Actomonas aquatica: one gene and its partner. The protein of the gene in region 1 interacts with the protein of each later gene in a pairwise test. Links are inferred from orthologs where the notes say so. Each region holds a gene or a part of one and is shown in the gene's direction. Other genes may lie near its edges.

The links.
Region 2: the proteins of panC (region 1) and K1X11_RS05280 interact in binary tests that used the Escherichia coli proteins (3 or more experiments, as listed by UniProt). The link is inferred for Actomonas aquatica from one-to-one orthologs.

What each region holds. Positions count from the first base shown.
Region 1 is NZ_CP139781.1:2,966,339-2,976,150, forward strand. The notes cover bases 5,145-8,135. They hold panC (pantoate--beta-alanine ligase), read left to right. Parts: upstream 5,145-6,214; coding sequence 6,215-7,057; downstream 7,058-8,135. Other genes in these bases: K1X11_RS11550 (LL-diaminopimelate aminotransferase), read right to left, coding at 5,145-6,086; K1X11_RS11560 (GNAT family N-acetyltransferase), read left to right, coding at 7,087-7,593; nadB (L-aspartate oxidase), read left to right, coding at 7,639-8,135. In the rest of the region: K1X11_RS11535 (sensor histidine kinase), read right to left, coding at 1-771; K1X11_RS11540 (ABC transporter permease), read left to right, coding at 937-3,354; K1X11_RS11545 (ATP-binding protein), read right to left, coding at 3,371-4,831; more of K1X11_RS11550, read right to left, coding at 4,860-5,144; more of nadB, read left to right, coding at 8,136-9,216; K1X11_RS11570 (DMT family transporter), read left to right, coding at 9,323-9,812. UniProt on the Escherichia coli protein: Catalyzes the condensation of pantoate with beta-alanine in an ATP-dependent reaction via a pantoyl-adenylate intermediate.
Region 2 is NZ_CP139781.1:1,390,377-1,400,108, reverse strand. Bases 4,027-6,937 are described here. They hold K1X11_RS05280 (NUDIX hydrolase), read left to right. Parts: upstream 4,027-5,169; coding sequence 5,170-5,706; downstream 5,707-6,937. Other genes in these bases: K1X11_RS05270 (carboxypeptidase-like regulatory domain-containing protein), read right to left, coding at 6,727-6,937; K1X11_RS05275 (PEP-CTERM sorting domain-containing protein), read left to right, coding at 5,860-6,618; K1X11_RS05285 (hypothetical protein), read right to left, coding at 4,658-5,131; K1X11_RS05290 (DUF192 domain-containing protein), read left to right, coding at 4,100-4,582. Also shown: K1X11_RS05310 (TlyA family RNA methyltransferase), read right to left, coding at 1-349; K1X11_RS05305 (Fpg/Nei family DNA glycosylase), read right to left, coding at 473-1,312; magnesium/cobalt transporter CorA, read left to right, coding at 1,396-2,571; K1X11_RS05295 (M24 family metallopeptidase), read right to left, coding at 2,855-3,979; more of K1X11_RS05270, read right to left, coding at 6,938-9,732.

The sequences.
Region 1 (9,812 bases):
CTGTCCGCTGGAGTGCCAGCCCCACGCTTCCGCCCATCGTTGCACCAGGACCCCGAGAAACATCGTCGCTCCAGCCGCGCCCACCCAGAATCCCACTGCAAGGGAGACTGCTCTTGCTCGAAATATCCGCGTCGTGAAGAGCGCATAGGTGAAGGTTCCGACTACTACCAACCCGAGGACGGCACTCGTATAGGGGAGCACCCCTGCTGGCAAATACGCTCGCGACACCGTCCGGAGGCCCGCCACCACCAGCACCAACGCAATGGCCCCTCCCACCAGTTGCGCCACATAACGCTGCGTCCCCCCGATCCGCCAAATTGACAACCCTACAAGGCCCAGAATCACCAGTCCGCCCACCGCCTGGAGCACCCCCAACGGCAACCAAAGGGGCCCGAATAGCGGGTTCGCCGGGGTCGACTCATAAGGAATCACCCAAGGCCCCAAAGAAGGGATCGGATAAAGCCATCCTCCCACCCAAGCCCAACGAGTCCGCCGCATTAGTCGCCCAAATGAATCCTGCGGGAAACGCAGTGCCAACAATAGCGTGAACGTGGCCACCCAGCCAAGTCCGTAGAGCGCCAAAACACAGCGGATCCCCCAGACCACGAAGTCTTCAAAGCGATACAACATCCCGAGCAGCCCCATCCAGAGCGCAACAATCAGAATCACTATGGCCGCAGACTGGTTAAGCGCCCGTCGTGGATTCGCCCGCCAGACCACCAGCCCCAGTATCAACGAACCCAGCGCCACCACCGCATAGGTGACGGGCAAAGCGAGGGGAAATTCAGGCGCTGTATTCAAACCGGGAAAACGTCCCTCGATTGAAGGCGACCCTCTCCGCCCTCGGCAATCCCGCGCTCAACCTTCCTCCGCCATCCGCGCCTTTGCGTTGCCCGGTCCCTCGCCCACTCTACGCTGCCGCCACCCCGCCCCGCCATGCTTCCCCTGCGCTACGCCCTTCGCCAGCTCCGGCAATCTCCGGGCTTCACCGTCATCGCCCTCCTCATTCTCGCCCTCGGCATCGGCGTCAACTCCGCCATGTTCAGCCTGCTTGAGGCTCTGCTCTTCCGCGACGCCCCCTTCCCCGCCGCCGACCGCCTCACCATGCTGGTCAGCCGCACCGCCGCCGGCCCGCGCTTCGAGCACTCCGCCACCGAGGATCGCGAAATCCGCGAAGCCCAACCCGCCTTTGCCTCGCTCACGACCTTTGCCTTCGTCAGCTACGTCCTCGCTGAGCCCGATCGCCCCGCCGAACGTATCAACGCGGTCGACGCCTCGCCCGAAATCTGGTCGACCTTCGGAATGCAACCCGCCTTGGGGCGCGGCTTCACCGCCGACGAAGCAGAGCGCGGACGCAACCAGGTCGTCGTCCTCAGCCATCGCTTCTGGCAACAACGCTACGGCGGCGACCCGCAGGTGCTCGGGCGCACCCTGCGCCTCGACGGCGAAAGCGTCACCATCATCGGCGTCATGCCTGCCGCCTTCGATTATCAAAAGCTCTGGCAGCGCACGAGTTTCTGGCGCCCATTGGCCTACGACGATGAACAACTGCAGTGGCGCGACTACCGCATCTTCCGCCTAGCCGGTCGCCTCGCCAACCCCGCCAGCCCCGCCCGCATCAACACCACCCTCGCGACCGTGGCGACCAGCCAGGCGACGGCCTTCCCCGACCTGTATTCAGGCCTTCGATACGACACCCTCCCGCTTAACCAAGCCCTCAACAGCGAGCTCAACCGCCGCATCTCCTGGCTGCTCGTCAGCCTCGCCGGCTTTGTGCTGCTCATCGCCTGCGCCAACCTCGCCAATCTCCAGATCGCCCGCGCCGCCACCCGCACCCGCGAGCTCGCCGTGCGCAGCGCCCTCGGCGCGTCCCGCCTGCGCCTCATCGGTCAACAACTGGTGGAGTCGGTCATCGTTTCCCTGGGCGGCGGGCTGCTGGGTCTCGCCCTCGCCTGGGCCATCAATCGTCTCCTCGAAGCTCGACTCACCTTCGGCGGTGGCGCCGGCGCGCTCGATCTGCAGCTCAACGCCACCGTCGTCAACCTCACCTTCGCCGTTGCACTGGGCACTGGCATCCTCTTCGGCATCGTGCCGGCCTGGTGGAGCTCGCGGGTCAACACCAACGCCGTGCTCAAAACCCAGAGCCGCGGCTCAACCGCCGGTCGCGCTTCGCACCAGCTGCGCGCCGCCCTCATCGTCGCCGAGTTCACCCTCGCCCTCGTCCTCCTGGGTGGCGCCGCCACCATGCACCGGGCCTTCGGTCGCTTCCTCCAACAGGACGCCGGCTGGGACGTCGGCCCAGTCATCACCGCCGAGCTCTCGGTGCCCGGCATTCGCTACCCGGAATACGCCCAACGGCTGGAACTCTTCCGCACCCTCGAACGCGACTTGCGCGCCCTGCCCGGCGTCGAGTCAGCGGCTCTCGCCACTTCGTTGCCGATCTACGGTTATGGGAGTGACCGGCTCGTCCTGCTCGAAGGCCAGGAGGCCGTCGACGCCAGCACCCTGCCGCGCGCGTTTCACGTCATGGTGACGCACGATTACTTCCGCACCATGGGCATCCCGCTGGTCGCGGGGAGTCCATTCCGCGAAGACATCAAACCCGACGACCCCGCCGTCATCATCGTCAACCGCTCCCTCGCCGAAAAGCTCTGGCCCGACACCGACCCCATCGGTCAACGCCTCTGCAGCATGGATAGCGGCATCCCGTTTTGGGCCGAAGTCGTGGGCGTCGCCGAGGATGTCGATGCCGCCGCCGCCCTCGGCCCACCCACCACCCGCCACGTGGTCTATAAACCCACCGCCCAGGAGGCCTGGGGTTGGACCTATCTCGTCCTGCGCAGCCCCGCCCCCGCCACCCTGCGCGAAGCCCTGCGCCGCACCGTGCTGACCATCGACCCCGATCTGCCGCCCTCCAACATCGCCACCGCCCGCGAACAGATCGACTACAGCCAGCACAACCTGCGGTTGGTCGGGCACACCCTCACTGCCTTCGGCGCCCTCGGCCTCGTGCTTGCCGCCCTCGGCATCTATGCGGTCATTACCCAAGCCGTCACCCAACGCACCGGCGAATTTGGCATTCGCTTGGCGCTCGGTGCCCACCCGTCGGACATCCTCCGGCTCGTGCTGCGTCAAGGCATCACGCTCAGCCTGCTCGGCATCGCCATGGGGATCGGGGGCGCCGTGTTGCTGGGACGCTTTTTGCAAAACACCATGCCGCGCCTCGCGGGCATCGATCCTGTCGCCATCCTGCTCGTGGCCGCCGGCCTCGGACTCGTCGGCCTGTTGGCGTGCCTCGGCCCCGCCTGTCGCGCCACCCGCGTGGATCCCTTGGTCGCACTGCGCGACGAATGAGCCTCCGTTACCGCCCTTAGTTGTCGCGAACCGACTGACGTCGCCGCACCACGTCCGCCGAACTCTCCAACGCCAGCGGCAGGTAGAGGGTGACCGTCGTGCCCTCGCCTTCGGTCGACTCGATCTGCACCCCTCCATGATGGGCGTGTGCCACGCCCAGGATGGACGCCAAGCCCAGCCCCCGCCCAAACGATTTGCGGGTGAAGTAAGGATCAAAGACGTGATCGAGGTCGTAGCGCGAAATCCCCACTCCGGCATCGGCCACCTCCAGGGTGGCATATAGCCCGGCCGGCAGCGCCAAATGATAAGGCCCAGCCATCGGCTTCGGTTCGCCCAGCACGTCCTGATCGAGCGTCACGGTCACCCGACCCTGGCGCGCCGTCATCGCCTCGTAGGCATTGGCCACCAATCCCTCCAAAGCTTTGTGCAACAAATCGCCGTCCACTCGCGCCACGGTGTCCTCTTTGATGTCCACCTCCAGCGTCACCCCCGCTGGCGGCGCTGGCAACGCATCCATCGCGTCCCGTAGCCATCGCGCCAACCCGACTGGCCGGGGCTGCGGCTGCGCATTGCCCGAGTAGAGGAGCAGTTCCGCTACGATGTCGGCCGCGCGCTGGCATTGCTGCACCTGCGCTTCGGCAAAATCCATGCGCTGGCGATCCCCCTTCGACTCAATGCGAATCAGTTCCGCGTTCCCCATCACCGACGTCAGGATGTTGTTGAAATGATGCGCGATGCCCGCGCTCAGATGCCGCAGGCTGTCCAAACGTCCCGCCGTTTCCAGCCGCCTCCGCTCGAGCTCAACCAAGGTGCGCTGCAAACGTGCCACCGCCGGCCGGAACACCAACAACGCCTCAACCACCAACACCGCCAACGTCACCAATAACAGCCCCAGCTCCAGCTTCTGCAACCACGCCACCCGGCCCGCTACACTGAGCTCCAACTCACGCACCGTCGCATCCATCAGGGGCAAAAACACTTCCTGATTGTGCAGCACCGCCGCTGCCATCGCCGGCGTCAGTTCCTGCCCCTGCTCCAGCCTGTCCACTACCGTTGCGATCGCTTCGAGCGGATGGCCCACGCGCTCAAACATATCCTCGATTGAGGACCGCGCCGCGCGCCCAAACGCCAGCTCTCGCGAAGACTCGATCAAATCCAGATGCGCCTGCCTCCACTGGTCGCGCAGACGCACGATCTCCGCCAACTGCTCCGCCCGCTCTGCCTCCGCCCCCCGCTCCAACAGGGTCAGCTTCAGGCTCAGCCGCTGACTGAGCATGCGTTGGAAACCGGCCTCATTGACGACGCGACCGCTCCGACTCTGCGAGGCCAAGGCATACTGCACCAGCACCTGCCCACCGATCGCCAGGAGCGCGACCGTGCCCAACGCGAGGATGTAAAGCCGCCGGAAATGACGCGCCGTCCGCCGGCTCTCCGCGGAGTCGGTGTCAGCAGGCGAGGACTCGTCAGGGCGCGACACGGACCGCACCCTGACGCTTTTCAGTGCCTCAGGCAAGCGCCTCGGCGATCCGTTTCAGGGCATTTTCAACATTGGCGCGGGAGTTAAACGCGCTGATGCGCACGTGCCCTTCGCCACATTTGCCGAAGCCGGCGCCCGGCGTGCAGACCACGCCCGCCTTGTTCAGCAACAGGTCGAAGAACTCCCAGGAATCGCGGCCCGTGTTGATCCAGATGTAGGGTGCGTTGTCGCCGCCCACGCAGCTCAGACCGAGGTCCTGCATCGCGGTCCGGATGAGCGCAGCATTCTCCAAATAGAAATCGCTCAAGGCCTTCACCTGCGCCTGGCCTTCCGGCGTGTAGATCGCCGCGGCGGCCTTTTGCACCGGGTAGGAGACGCCGTTGAACTTGGTCGTGTGGCGGCGATTCCACATGCTGTGCAGCGAGTGCGCTTTGCCGGTGGAGTCGTAGGCCTGCAGCTTCTTCGGGATCACCGTGTAGGCGCAACGCGTGCCGGTGAACCCCGCCGTCTTGGAGAAGCTGCGCAGCTCGATCGCAACCTCGTCCGCCCCGGGGATCTCGTAGATGGAGTGCGGGATGGACTCGTCGCGGATGAAGGCCACGTAAGCGACATCGTAGAGAATGATCGCCTGGTTCGCCTTCGCATACTCCACCCACGCCGTCAGCTGCTCGCGGGTCGCGACCGCGCCGGTCGGGTTGTTGGGGAAGCACAGGTAAATGAGGTCAGTCGGCTCGCTCGGGATCGCCGGCACGTAGTTGTTCTCCGGCGTGCACTCGAGATAGGTCACACCTTCGTAGCGGCCGCCCACGTTGGCGCCCGTGCGGCCCGCCATCACGTTGGTGTCGATATAAACCGGATACACCGGATCCGGGATCGCCAGCTTCAAGCCCTCCTCAGCAAAGATTTCCTGGATGTTCGCGCTGTCGCACTTCGCACCGTCCGACACGAAGATTTCATCCGGCGCGATCGTGCAGCCGCGCGTGGCGTATTCACCCTGCGCGATCGCCTCGCGCAAAAACGCATAACCCTGCTCCGGGCCGTAGCCACGGAAGGTCTCGCGCTTGGCCAACTCGTCCGCGCCTTCATGCAGCGCCTTCACGCACACTTCCGGGAGAGGCTCGGTCACGTCGCCAATGCCGAGGCGAATGAGCGGCTTGTCGGGATTGGCCGCCGTGTAGGCGTTCACGCGCTTGGCGATGTCGGCAAAGAGATACGAAGCCTTCAGCTTCAGGTAGTTTTCGTTGATGCGGATCATGGGTAAAAGGGACGAACTGCGGTGAAGATCGCCAGGCGTTTGCCGGGCAAAAACTTGAATAAGTGGAGCCGCCGGAATTTGATCAAGCCCGCTTCGGATAGCACCCGCTCCTCCTTTTCCGCCGGCCCATGCAAACTCTCCGCACCGTCTCCGAGATGCAAAACGTCGCCCGCGAGCTCCGCTCCGCTGGTCGCACCATCGCTTTTGTGCCCACCATGGGCGCCCTCCATGAGGGCCACCTCGACCTCGTCCGCCTCGCCGCCACCAAGGCCGATGTCGTGGTCGTCTCCATCTTCGTCAACCCGACCCAGTTTGGCCCCAACGAAGATTTCCAACGCTACCCGCGTGATCTCGAGGGCGACTCCGCCAAATGCGAGACGGCTGGCGCCCACTACATTTTTACGCCCACCAAGGACGAACTCTACCCCGCCGGTTACTCGACCTTCATCACCGAAGAATCCGTTGCCAAACCCCTCGAAGGCATCTCGCGCCCCGTCCACTTCCGCGGTGTCACCACCATCGTGGCCATGCTGTTCAACATCGTGCAGCCCACCTGCGCCATCTTCGGCCAAAAGGACGCCCAGCAGGTCGCCGTCATTCGCAAAATGGTCGCCGACCTTCACCTGCCCGTGGAGATCATCACCTGCCCGACCACCCGCGACCACGACGGCCTCGCCCTCAGTTCCCGCAACGCCTACCTCACCCCGACCCAGCGCCAGGCCGCCCTCGCCATTCCGCGCACCCTTCAGGCCATCAAAGCCATGGCCGAAAAAGGCGAGCGTCGCGTCGAACGCCTCACCGCCGAGGCCACCCACCTTCTCGCCGACCAACGGCAGATTCGCGTGATCTACGTCGCGCTCGTCGACCCGCAGACCATGCAACCCCTCCGCGAACTCGAGCCCGGCAACGCCCTGCTCGCGATCGCCGCCTGGGTCGACGAAACCCGCCTCATCGACAACATCCTCCTGTAAGTCGAGGCCCCGCCTTTTCTACCCCCTTCATGACCCCCAACATCCGCCCCGCCACGCTCGACGACGTCGAGTCCATCCAAGCTATCTACGCGCACCATGTCACTCACGGCACGGGCACGTTCGAGACCGAAGCCCCGACCTACGAGGCGATGCGAGGTCGTTTTATGGCGATCTCCGGCCGAGGTTACCCCTTCCTCGTCGCGACCATGGATGACACCGTCGTCGGCTACGGCTACGCCGGTCCCTTCCGCGAGCGCCGCGCCTACCAATACACCGTCGAGGACTCCATCTACCTGCATCCCGATCAACGGGGCCGCGGCTTCGGCCGCAAACTCCTCGCCGAACTCATTTCCGCTGCCACCACCGCCGGCTTCAAACAAATGATCGCCCTCATCGGCGACTCCGACAACCGCGCCTCCATTCGCCTGCACGCCAACGCCGGCTTCGCGTCCACCGGCACCATGCACCGCGTCGGCTACAAGTTCGATCGCTGGCTCGACGTGGTCATTATGCAGCGCGAACTCGGCGAGAGCTGAACCCCGTTTCAGTTTCCCTGCCCGCCGCGCACACCGACTTCCTTCATGCCACAATCCTTCGACGTCCTTGTGCTCGGCAGCGGTATCGCTGGCCTGAGCTTTGCCCTCAAAGCCGCCCAGTCGGGCCAGTCGGTCGCCATCCTCACCAAGAAGAACAAGGCCGACTCCAACACCAACTGGGCGCAGGGCGGCATCGCCGCCGTCACCGATCCGACCGACGACGTTGAAAAACACGTCGCCGACACCCTCATCGCCGGCGACGGCCTGTGCCGCGAATCCGTCGTGCGCGAGATCGTGCGTGACGGCCCCGCCCGCGTGCAGGAACTGGCCGAGCTCGGTCTCAAATTTTCCCGCGACGCCGCCGGCGCCTACGACCTCGGCCGCGAGGGCGGTCACAGCGAACGCCGCATCCTTCACGTGAAGGACATGACCGGCAAAGCCATCGAGGACGCCCTCCTGCGCGCCATTTCCAAGGAGCCCCGCGTCGCCCTCTACGAGCACGTCTTCGGCATCGACCTCATCACCACCGGCAAAGCCAAACAACGCCGCGTCCAGGGTCTCTACGCCCTCGATGTGAAAGACGGTCGCGTCATCACCTTTCGCGCCCCCGTCGTCATGCTCTCCACCGGCGGCGCCGGACGCGTTTACCAGTATTCGACCAACCCCGACATCGCCACCGGCGACGGCATCGCCATGGCCTACCGCGCCGGTGTCGAGATCCGGAACCTCGAGTTCATTCAGTTTCACCCCACCACCCTCTTCACCGCCGATAACAAACGCTTCCTCATCAGCGAAGCCGTCCGCGGCGAGGGCGCCATCCTGCGCAACCTCAAGGGCGAGGCCTTCATGCCCCGCTACCACGCGCAGGCCGACCTCGCCCCCCGCGACATCGTGGCCCGCGCCATCGATGCCGAGATGAAGGCCAGCGGCACGCCGCACGTCTGGCTCGATATCACCCATCGCAACGCGCCCTACCTGCGCCGCCGGTTCCCCAAGATTTACAAGACCTGCAAACAACTCGGCTTCGACCTCGCCACCGACTACCTGCCGGTCGTCCCCGCCGCCCACTACACCTGCGGCGGCGTCGCCACCAACCTCGAAGGCGAAACCAGTTTACCCGGCCTCTACGCCTGCGGCGAAGTCGCTTGCACCGGCCTGCACGGCGCCAACCGCCTCGCCTCCAATTCGCTGCTCGAAGCCGTGGTCGTCGCCCACCGCGCCGCCGGCTCCGTCGAGCGCTACCTGGAGCGCCTGCCCAAAACCCGCAAGACCCCCATCCCGGCATGGGTCGACCTCGGCGGCCACGACGCCGACGAACGCGTTGTCATCAGCCACAACTGGGACGAATTGCGCCGCACCATGTGGGACTACGTCGGCATCATGCGCACGACCAAGCGCCTCGAACGCGCCCGCACCCGCATCGCCAACCTCGAACGCGAAATCCAGGACTACTACTGGAACTTCTCGGTCGACCCCGAGCTGCTCGAACTGCGCAACCTCACCACCATCGCGCGCCTCATCGTCGCCTGCGCCCTGCAACGCAAGGAAAGCCGCGGCCTGCACGCCATCGCCGACTACCCCAAACCCCGCAAACGCCCCCTCGACTCCAAGGTCCGGCTCTAGCACCAAAATGTAGCAGCGGCCGTGTCGGCCGCTCCCCCTGCCTCTCGGCCCCCCACCCGCGTTTCACCATTGCGAAATCCGCCCGTCTCGCGGTCTGTGACCGCGCATGACCTTTCCGCTCCACCTCCTGCTGCCGCTGGCCAGTAGCTTCGGCTACGTCGCCGGCGTGTTGCTGCTCAAACGCAGCGCGGCGTTCGGCGTGGGGCTGTGGCGCACCACCTTCGTCGCCAATGTCATGCATGCGGTGTGCATCGCACCGTTTTGGGCCCTCGGTCCCGGCCCGGGCACCGGCGCTTGGTGGCAACCGCTCGTCACCGCCCTGCTGTTTTTCGCCGGGCAGATCTTTACCTTCCTCGCCATCGAACGCGGCGACGTCTCCATCGCAACACCCGTCCTCGGCGCCAAGATCATCCTCGTCGCCTTCCTGAGCGCCGTGTTTTTGCCCGACCCTATTCCACTGAAATGGTGGATCGCCGCCGTGCTCAGCGTCGCTGCCATCGCGTTGCTCAACCGCCGTCCGCGCCACACCGACGCGCCCACCGCTCGCGCCACCAACATCGGAGGCACCGTCGCGGCCGCCTTGGGCGCCGCGCTCA
Region 2 (9,732 bases), 1.6 Mb from region 1 along the record:
GGGCGCGGCCGACATCGATGCAGACCACGTCGGCGGCACCGGCCTGGAGGGCGCAGTCGGTGAACCCCCCGGTGGAGGCGCCGACATCGAGCACGTGGGCGTCGGTGAGGGAGAGGTCGAAGTGTGCGAGGAAGCCCTGGAGTTTTTCGCCGCCGCGGCTGACAAAGCGGGGCGGTTGTTCGACTTCGATTTCGATGTCGCTGGGGTAGGTCTTGCCCGGTTTATCGAGACGCGTGGTGCCGTGGCGCACGCGACCGCTCATGATGAGGCCCTTGGCCTGAGCGCGGGAGGTGGCCAGGTCGCGGGCGACGAGGAGTTCGTCGAGACGTTGTTTGGGGGCGGAACTCATGCGAGAAGGGGGGCGATCAGCGACGGATGATGTCGGGCATAAAGCCCGACCCACACGGCGAGGCGGAACGGGAATGTGGGTCGGGCTTTATGCCCGACATGGGTTGGGCCGAGGCGAATCGGATCATGGCGTGGTCTCGCGGAGGAGTTGGCGGGCGGGGGACCAGCAGGTGGTGCGGCCGCCGATTTCGGCGCGGGCGAGGTGAACCTTGGTGCGGGGGCAAATGCCGCCGTTGCGCCAACGGTGGTTGAAGAGCCAGGTGTCGGGGATGCCGACGTTGAGGTCGTGCGGCAGCAGGTCACCGGCCCCGGCGATGTTTTTGAGCGCGAGCCGGCAAACGGTGCGGATCTCGCGATAGAGGGTTTTGATTTCGGCGGCGGTGAGAGAACCGGCGGGCTGCGCCGGATGGAGGGCGGCGCGCCAGAGAATTTCGTCGGCCATCCAATTGCCGATGCCGGGGAAACGTTCCTGCATGAGCAGCACGGCCTTGAGGGGGGCGCGGGCCCGGCGTTGGAGAAAGGCGGTGAGGGCGGCGCGCGTGAAGGCGGAAGACAGCAGGGAGGGCGCGATGCGGGTCCACCAGTCGGGGGCGTCGGGGCCCGGCGCGAAACGCACGCCGCCGAACATGCGGGGATCGGTGAACACGAGGCTGACGTTTTCCAAATCGAGCACGAGGTGGTCGTGTTTGCCGGCGGGAGTGCCGAGCGGGGCGGTGGTGAGCTCGCCGCTCATGCCGAGGTGGACGCCGAGCCAGGCGCCGGAATCGAAGCGGAAGGCCATTTGTTTGGCGGCAGTCTCGGAGCTGGTGAATGTCGCGCCGGTGAGGGCGCGGCGGATGCTGGCGGCGGGGGCCTCGCGGAAGGTCTTTTTGCCGGCGTGGACGCGCACCTTGGTCACGCGCTGCCCGGCACCGGCGAGGTGCCAGCGCTTGCGGTAGAATTCGACCTCGGCGAGTTCGGGCATGGCGGGAGCTGAAGGCAGGGGCGGCGACAGGACAAGTCTTGTGGGGGATTGAAACGGCGGCGATTTGTGACACTGATGCGGACGTGCCGAACGATACCCCCTCCAAACTGTCGGTGAATCCACTCAAAGGCGTGAGCCGTCTGGGCCGCTGGTTGATGTCGGGCTTGAGCGGGGCGAATCCCTTTACGAGCGGTGCGCCGTCACCGAAGGCGCGACCCGGCGAATCGCCCGGCATCGAATCGATCGCGGGACTCGATGAACCGCCGGATCCAGAGGCCGTGCGGGTGTATTGGTGCGACTACACGGCCGATCGTATCGAGTGGCATCAGGGCACGGTGGATGAGTTTCATGCGTCCAAGCGGCCGGAGTGGTCGACGGCGCGTTGGGTGAATGTGGATGGCCTGCACCCCTATGCGGTGAATCAGCTGCGCAAAAAGTATAAGTTCCATACGCTGACGGCGGAGGACATCCTGCGCACCTCGCAGCGACCGAAAATGGAGCTCTACGAAAACCACCTTTTCACGGTGGTGCGCATGATGCGGCTGGAAGGGGAGGTGCTGAAACAGGAGCAGGTGAGCATGCTGCTTTACGAGCGCACGGTGATCACGTTTCAGGAGATTCCGGGCGACGTGTGGGGACCGATCCGTGAGCGGTTGAAGCGGGCGGGCGGGCGTCTCCGTTCACTGGATACGTCGTATCTGTTTTACGCGCTGCTGGATGCGGTGGTGGACCATTTTTATCCGATTCTGGAAACCTACGGTCTGCGGCTGGAGCAGTTGGAAGAGGTGGTGTTGGACGATCCGGGGCCTTCGGTGCAGCGCGACATCCACGGCGTGAAGCGAGAGTTGTCGGTGCTGCGGCGGGTGATGTGGCCGTTGCGCGAAGTGGCGAACGAGTTGCAACGCTCGGAGACGACGTTGATCGATGCGGAGGTGCGGACCTTCCTGCGCGACGTTTACGACCATGCGCTCCAGATCATGGAAATCGTGGAGATGCACCGGGAGCAGGCGGCGAGTCTGAACGATTTGTATATGTCGGCGGTGGGCAACCGGATGAACGAGATCATGAAGGTGCTCACCATCATGGCTTCGTTCTTCATCCCGATCACTTTTGTGGCCGGGGTGTATGGGATGAATTTTGACTACATCCCCGAGCTGTCATGGAGATACAGCTACGCCGTGTTCTGGGGGGCGTGTATTTCGATTTCGGGCGGGCTGGCGTTCTACTTCTGGCGGCGGGGGTGGATCGGGCGGAAGTAGGAGGGGCTGGCCGAGAGGCAGGTTAGCCGAGGCTGGAAGCCTCGGCCACGATGGGTGGCGGGCCGAGGGGCAGGTCGGAGCGGCCGAGACGGCCGCTGCTACACACTCGGACGGGGATGTAGCCGCGGGCGTGTCGCCCGCGTTCGTCGTAGGGGATGCCGACGGGGGCGTCGGCGATCCCACGCGGCAGGTTAGCCGAGGCTGGAAGCCTCGGCCACGGTGGGTGACGGGCTGAGGGGCAGGGGGAGCGGGCGAGATCGCCGCGTTCGCGGGACTACTTGCCTTAGAAGACCCAGTTGTAGTGGAAGCTGGAGAGCTTCTTGGGTTTGGCGTCGGTGACTTGGACGACGTCCTCGATGCGGCAGCCGCCCAAGCCCGGGTAGTAGAGGCCCGGTTCGACCGTGACGACCATGCCCTTCTTGAGCTTGCGGTGCACGGAGCCGAGGCGGGGGGATTCGTGAATGGCGAGACCGAGGCCATGACCGGTGCCGTGGAAGAAGCCGACGGCGCCTTCGGCGGTGCGTTCGGTTTTGTAGCCGAGTTCATCGAAGACGCGGTTGGACTCGGCGTGCACGGAGTCGGCGTAGACGCCGGCCTTGATGGCTTTGGTGGCGGCCTTTTGGGCCTTGGCGACGGCGGCGACGAGGTCGCGTTGGACGTCGCTGGGTTCGCCACGCAGGAAGGTGCGGGTCATGTCGCCCCAGTAACCGGTTTTGAACATGCGCGGGAAGATATCGAGAATGATGAGGTCGTGCGGACGGAGCGGTCCGGAGCCGCGGCAGTGCGGGTCACAACCCTGGTCACCGCCGGCCACGATGGCGTCGGCCGGGAAACCGCCGGCGGCGATACAGGCGGTTTGGATGGCGGTGCGCACCATCTCGCTGGTGAGCGTCTTGCCCTTGTAAACGAGGCGGCGGCCTTTGATTTCGGAGGCGCGCAGCATGGCCTCGGCGGCGGCGAAACCGGCGGAGGCGCAGCGGTTGCCTTCGCGGATCCATTTGGCTTCGTCGTCGGACTTGATCTCGCGGTCGGGGAAGACGGCACCGTCGATGATCTGCAGGTCGATGCCCATATCGAGGAGCTTCACCAGAATGGCAGACGGGAAATCCTCCGGCACGTCGAAGGAGGCGATTTTGAGGCGCTTGGCGAGGGCGGCGATGTGATCGGAGGGGCCGGGCTGTTCGACGCCGGCTTCCTGGGCGGCGGCGGTCAGTTCTTCGAGCGGGATGATTTGGTCGAAGGACGACTCTTTGAGGGCGCGGCCGTATTCGAGGGCGTTGAGCACGCCGATGCGTTTGCTGCCGACCTGGACGGCAATGAACGGGTCATGCACCTCGAAGCCGCAGAAGTAGCGGAGGTCGAGGGAGCGGAGGGTTTCGTCGAAGAAAAGAAGCGCGGATTTTGGCACGGGAGGGAATGGTATGGAGGTTGAATTTCGAACTGGGGCCGATTAGCCAACGCGTTGATGAAAAACGCAAATCCGGTTTCGTGGCGATGGAGTGTGGGCCTGGCCCTTTTGGCGTCCTTCATGTTGACGGCCTGTGGCCAAACGAAGGAGTCCGAGACCGTGGCACCGAAGACGGTGCAGGATTGGTTTTCGATCTCGGTGGGGGATACGACGGTGGATATGCAGCTCGCCATGCGCATGACCGAGATGCAGCGGGGGCTGATGGGGCGCACCGACCTGACGGACCGCCAGGGCATGTTGTTTCTCTACCGCGAACCGCAGGTGTTGAGTTTCTGGATGCGCAATACGCCGACGGCGCTGGACATCGGTTTCTTCACCAACGACGGTGTGCTGCGCGAGGTGTATCCGATGTATCCCTACGACGAGACGTCGGTGCGCTCCTTCCGCGACGATGTGCAATACGCGCTCGAGTTGAAGCAGGGCGGATTCGCCGAACTCGGCATCAAGCTGGGCGACAAGCTCGACCTGGCCGCGCTCAAGGCGGCGGTGGAAGCACGCGGTTTCCGCGTGCATGACTACGCCGGCTTGGAAGACGTGGAGTGAGAGCAGCGGTGGTCGGGCGACGGTCGGGTGACGGTCGCGGCTCGACCCGAAGTCGAACCCGACACGTTTAGGCGCTTAGCCGAGGTTGCCGCGGCGGGCGTCTTTGTCGGTCTTCTCGGTCGGGATCTTGTTGTCGGTGCGGAGCATGAGCACCGGTTCCTTGGTTTTGACCCACATGCCGGCTTCCTTGAAGTGTTTGGCGGCGACGTTTTCGAGGGCCTCGCCGACGGTGGTGGCCGGGAGGAGACGACCACGTTTGGTGGCGTTAAAATCGTAGGCGGCGCGGTTGATGCGCTCTTGGGTGGAGGCGGGGCTTTCGCCCTCGGGGATCTGCACGACCCAGCCGGCGAAGTCGGCGTCCTCGGGGAGTTTGCCCTCCGGATCGGACACCAGAATGCACCACTGCTTTTTGACGGGCGGCGGCTTCTCCTCACCGGCCTCCTGCTCCAGGACGGCGTTGATTTCCGAGACGATTTGGTTGAGCAGCTTGGGATCAACTTCGTTACGTTTCAGGATATCGGCGACTTGGTTTACATCGATTTTGGGCATGGCGGAGAAAAGGGATTTGGCTCACGAAGGGGGCACACATGAGTGACGAAGTAAAGGCCCAGCGTGACGACGAGGTTTTTGATGTGGTGAATGCCGAGGATGAGGTGATCGGGCAGGCCACGCGCAAGGCGGTGCATACGCAGGGGTTGTGGCATCGGGCGATTCACGTGCTGGTGTTTAACCGCGCAGGTGAGGTGTTTTTGCAAAAACGCTCGATGGCGAAGGACATGGCCCCGGGATGTTGGGACTCCTCGTGTTCCGGGCATCTCGATGCCGGGGAGGATTACGATGTGGCGGCGGTGCGGGAGCTGGAGGAGGAGATCGGGGTGACGGTGTCGTTTCCGCCGAAGCGCTGGATCTACGAACGTCCCTCGGAGGCGACGGGCTGGGAGTTCGTGTGGGTTTACCATTTGGAGCACGAAGGACCGTTTGAACTGCATCCGGCGGAAATCGACGAAGGGCGCTGGTGGGGCGTGGGCGAAGTGAGCGCGGCGATTGAGGCGGAGCCGGAGGCCTTCGCGCCCGCGTTCCGGTTGCTGTGGTGGCGGTTGGTGGGCGAGGGGAAGCTGGGATGATCGGGATGAGGGGATTTTTGATTTTGGATTCTTGATTTTCGAAGGGGGGCGGAACGGGGAGGGGGAAATTGGGTAGGGGATGGCCCATCGTTTGGGGGGATTTCGCTTTGGGGGGCGTTAGGTCACGTGAATCCACCTCTATCCCAAACGCTCATGATTCCCAAACGATTGCCACTTTTGGCTCTGCTCACGTGTGTGCTCGGCACCACGTTTTTGTCGGCTCAGGTCACCTTCACCATCACGGCCACCGCGAACTCCACTGCAGAAGGTTACACCAGTGGGGCCAGTTACACCTTCATCTTCACGACCGATGGATCGCGGTCGGCGACGGATTATGGGTCGGCGGGCAGTTACCAGGGCTCTCCCTACTACGAAACCACCTTGTCGTCTGAAACGGACATCTGGTCCTCCATCTCGGGCACGGGTTTGGCGGGCTCGTATATTACGCCATCTGGCGACGCTACGTTCTCCAAACTCAACGTGACCGGGTCTCCCGGGCTGACGTTCGAGGCCACGGACGAAACGGAATCAGGCGGGGAGGATCCCCTTTATACCGGTGATATTGGACTAAACTCCCTGGGGGGCACGGATTTGGTATCCATCCGCGCGAATGTTTCTGGGTCTCCGTTCCCGGATTTCAGCGAGGGTAACCTCGACTCGGATGTGGCGACTTACTTCAGCGATTTCACCGGAACCTACAGCAGTCCCTTTTCGGGGGATGATTGGTTGCAGTTGCAATTCTACACCAACGGAGACGGCAGCCCGGAAAACTATTCGGCTTGGTTTACGGTCAATTCGGTGAGAATCGCCACTTCGGCGGTGCCGGAGCCGGGGACGTATGCGCTGATCTTTGGTTGCGGGGTGCTGGGATGGGCCGGTTGGCGGCGGCGACGCAGCCAGTTGGCCGCCTGATTTTAAGGCAAAGCCCGGCCAAGGTTGGCCGGGCTTTTTTGTGTGTGGGGCCAGATGCCTTGTGCCCCGACACGTAGCTGCGCTTGAGCCGGAGGTGAAAGCGTGGCCCTAGGGCATCAGCTCGAGCTGGAGGCGGAAGAAGCGGGCGGTTAGGTCCTGGAAGGGAGCCGTGCTGCGGAGGACGACCGTCTCCGATCCATCGGGGTTGGTGGTGGTAGACACTTCGGTGAACTCCGTCGCGACTTCGGTAAAGGTGGTGAGGTCGGCGGAGCCTTCCAGGGTGGCGATCACGTCGGTGGCGGCGGGGTTGCGAGTGTAGTGGATCTCCAGATACGTCGTCCCATCGAGGGGGGCGAGGGCGAGCTCGAGGCCGCCGGGGCCATCGGGGGAGACGGGATCGAGGAAGAAGACGTATTCGAGGAGGTTAATGATGCCGTCGCCATCGGCGTCGCTGGTGGCGGCAGCGGCGGTGGTGTTGGCCTCGGCCCCAAACTGATCGAGGCGCCATTGCTGGATGGGCAGGTCGGCGAGATTGAGGGTGAGGCTGGTGGTGGTGCCGAGCTCGTAGTCGGCGGATGGGTCGAGCGTGACGGTGATGGTTTCCGGGCCCTCGGCGAGGTCGTCGGCCAGCGGGGTGAGCGTCACCTCGGTCGAGGCCGAGCCAGCGGCGAGCGTGGGGGCGCTGGGGCTGGTGCTGTAGTCGGTGTCGAGCAATGACGTGCCGCTGTAGGTGAGGCTGATGGGCAGGTCGGCCAGAAGATTTTCCGTGCGTTGCACGGTGAAGCTGGCGGTGCCGGAGAGGCCTTCGCCGGCGACGGCGTCGATAGCGACGAGGCTGACCACGGGCGGGCCGGGCGGCGCGGGTGTGGAGAACGGGTTGGCGGGATCGGAACCGGCGAGGATTTCTTCGCCGTTGGTGAAGCCATCGCTGTCGAAGTCGTCCCCGGCGAGGACTTGGTCGATGAGTTCAATGCCGTCGGTCGTGTCCGCGTCGATGATGAGCAGCTCGGCCGGATCAGGGAGGCCGTCGGCGTCGGCATCGTTGTCGGCGAGGCCGTCGAGCAGATCGATTTCGAAGGTGCGCAGGTTGTGCACGTCGTTGTGATCGAAGCGGGCGAAGATGTAGGCGGCGGTGGCGTTCTGACGGGTGAGGCGCAGATCGGAGTAGCGACCGACGGTGTTGGCGGTCACTGGCGTTGGATCGATGGTGGGCGTGCCGTCGGGCGCGTAGGTCAGGTAGAAGAGTTCGCGGTGGGAGCCGACCTGTTCGACCCAAGCGAGGAGGTAGCCGCCCTCGGCGGTGACCGATTGTTGGGTGAGACCCACTTCGACGGTGGAGCGACCGGTGGTGAGCGGGGTGTCGCGTTCGCTGGGCGCGCCGGTGAGGGCGGTTTGGCCGAAGCGCAGGAGGCGGCCGTCGGTGGCAGGGGCGACGAGTTCGTAGAAGGATGCGGTGGCCCAGCTGGCGGGCGGGGCGGCGAAGGTGCCGGTGACGGTTTGGGGCGTGGAGTCGGTCGAGCGCAGCCATTTCCAAGTGCCGGAGGTGGTCACCCAGTGCAGGAGGATTTCGTCGGCTCCGCTGGGGCCGCCGGAGGTGAGTGAGAGGGCGAAGTCTTCGGATTCGTTGACGCGGAATTGAGTGCTGTCCCAGGTGGCGGTGGTGGGATCGAAGGGCGTGAGGAACATCTGCCAGTAGTGCTGGCTACCATCGGTGGCGGGGGCCTTGGTGTGGAGTTCCACGCGACTGCCAGACTGGGCGAGGGCGAGTTGAGTGACCGGGTTGTTGAGGTAGGCTACGGAGGTTTGGGGGCCGACGGTGCCGTCGGTTTCGATGAGGCGGCTGAAGATTTGGTGGTCGGCGTAGGGATCGTAGGGGTCATGGCCGTCGACGAGGGTGGCGTAAACGATGAGGGTGCGGCCGTCCCCCAGCACGAGGCTGGTGGAGGCACCAATCTGCGGGGCGAGGGCGATGTCGAGTGGGTCGGACCAACTGTGCTCGCCGGTGCGGCCGGCGATGCGGAGGACAAACTGGCCGGACGTCTCGTCGAAGGTGGTGAAGGCGAAGGAGTCGGTGAGGTCGCCGTTGACGTTGAAGGTCGCGGCGGGGGCGAGGCCGCCGACGATTTCGGGGCCGGCGTCGACGAACAGGCCTTCGCCGGCGGCGACGTCGCCGGAAAGTGAATACACGGCCTGCACCGGGTAGTGGGTGACGACGGTCTCGGTGCCAAACTGCACCTTGAAATCGGCCTTGGCGAGGGTCCATTCGCCCTTCATCTGAGCGAGGCCGGCGCCGGCGGAGGCCTCGGCTTTGACGGAAACTTCGCCGCTGATCTCGGTGATGAGCGGCCAGCCGCCGAGCGGGTTGAGCTTCATCTCCATGGTGCCGAGCTTGTCGGAAACGCCACAGCCACCGCCGCCGACATCGAAGGCGATCTTGGCGTTGCCGGAGAACACGTTAAAATTCTGGGTGCCAATTTGGCTGGAGAGGGTGAGTTCGGTGCCGAAGCCGACACCGAGGCAGAACTCGGTCTCGGCGGTGACGGTTTCACCGAGGAAACTGGAGCGAGGCACGGCTTCGTCGCGCGGGCGCGTGCTCACTTTGCGGGAGCGCGGGAACTCGGTCTTGATGGTGTAGGTTTGGGAGGCGGCGATGCGGCCCAAGATGGCGGCGTCGAGAGAGGCGATGCCGGTGTCGCCGAGGATGCCGATGACGGGGCCGGCGTAGGGAATGGGGCGGGCGTATTGGTTGAGGTTGGCGGAGACCTTGGCCGCAACGCCGGCGCCGGCGGTGGCGGTGAGTTGAAATTTGAGCGGGTCGGCGTCGTCGCCGCCCGGATAGTTGGTGGAGGCGGTGGTGGAGACGCCGCCGCGGGGATCTTCGAAGCTGACCTTGGAGCCGCCGATGGGCGCGATCTTGGTGCCGTAGTCTTCGTCAATAAGGCTTTCTTTGGAGGCGCTGGCCGCGAGGGTGAAGGCGGTGGTGTTTTCGCGCCCGTTGGTGGCGAGTTCGGCGGAGGCTTCGAGTTTAACGCCAAGGAAACCTGGACCGTAAGAGAGCAGACCGGCCGCTTTGCTCTCCTGGCCCACCTCTTCGCTCATGCCAAGTTTGAGGGC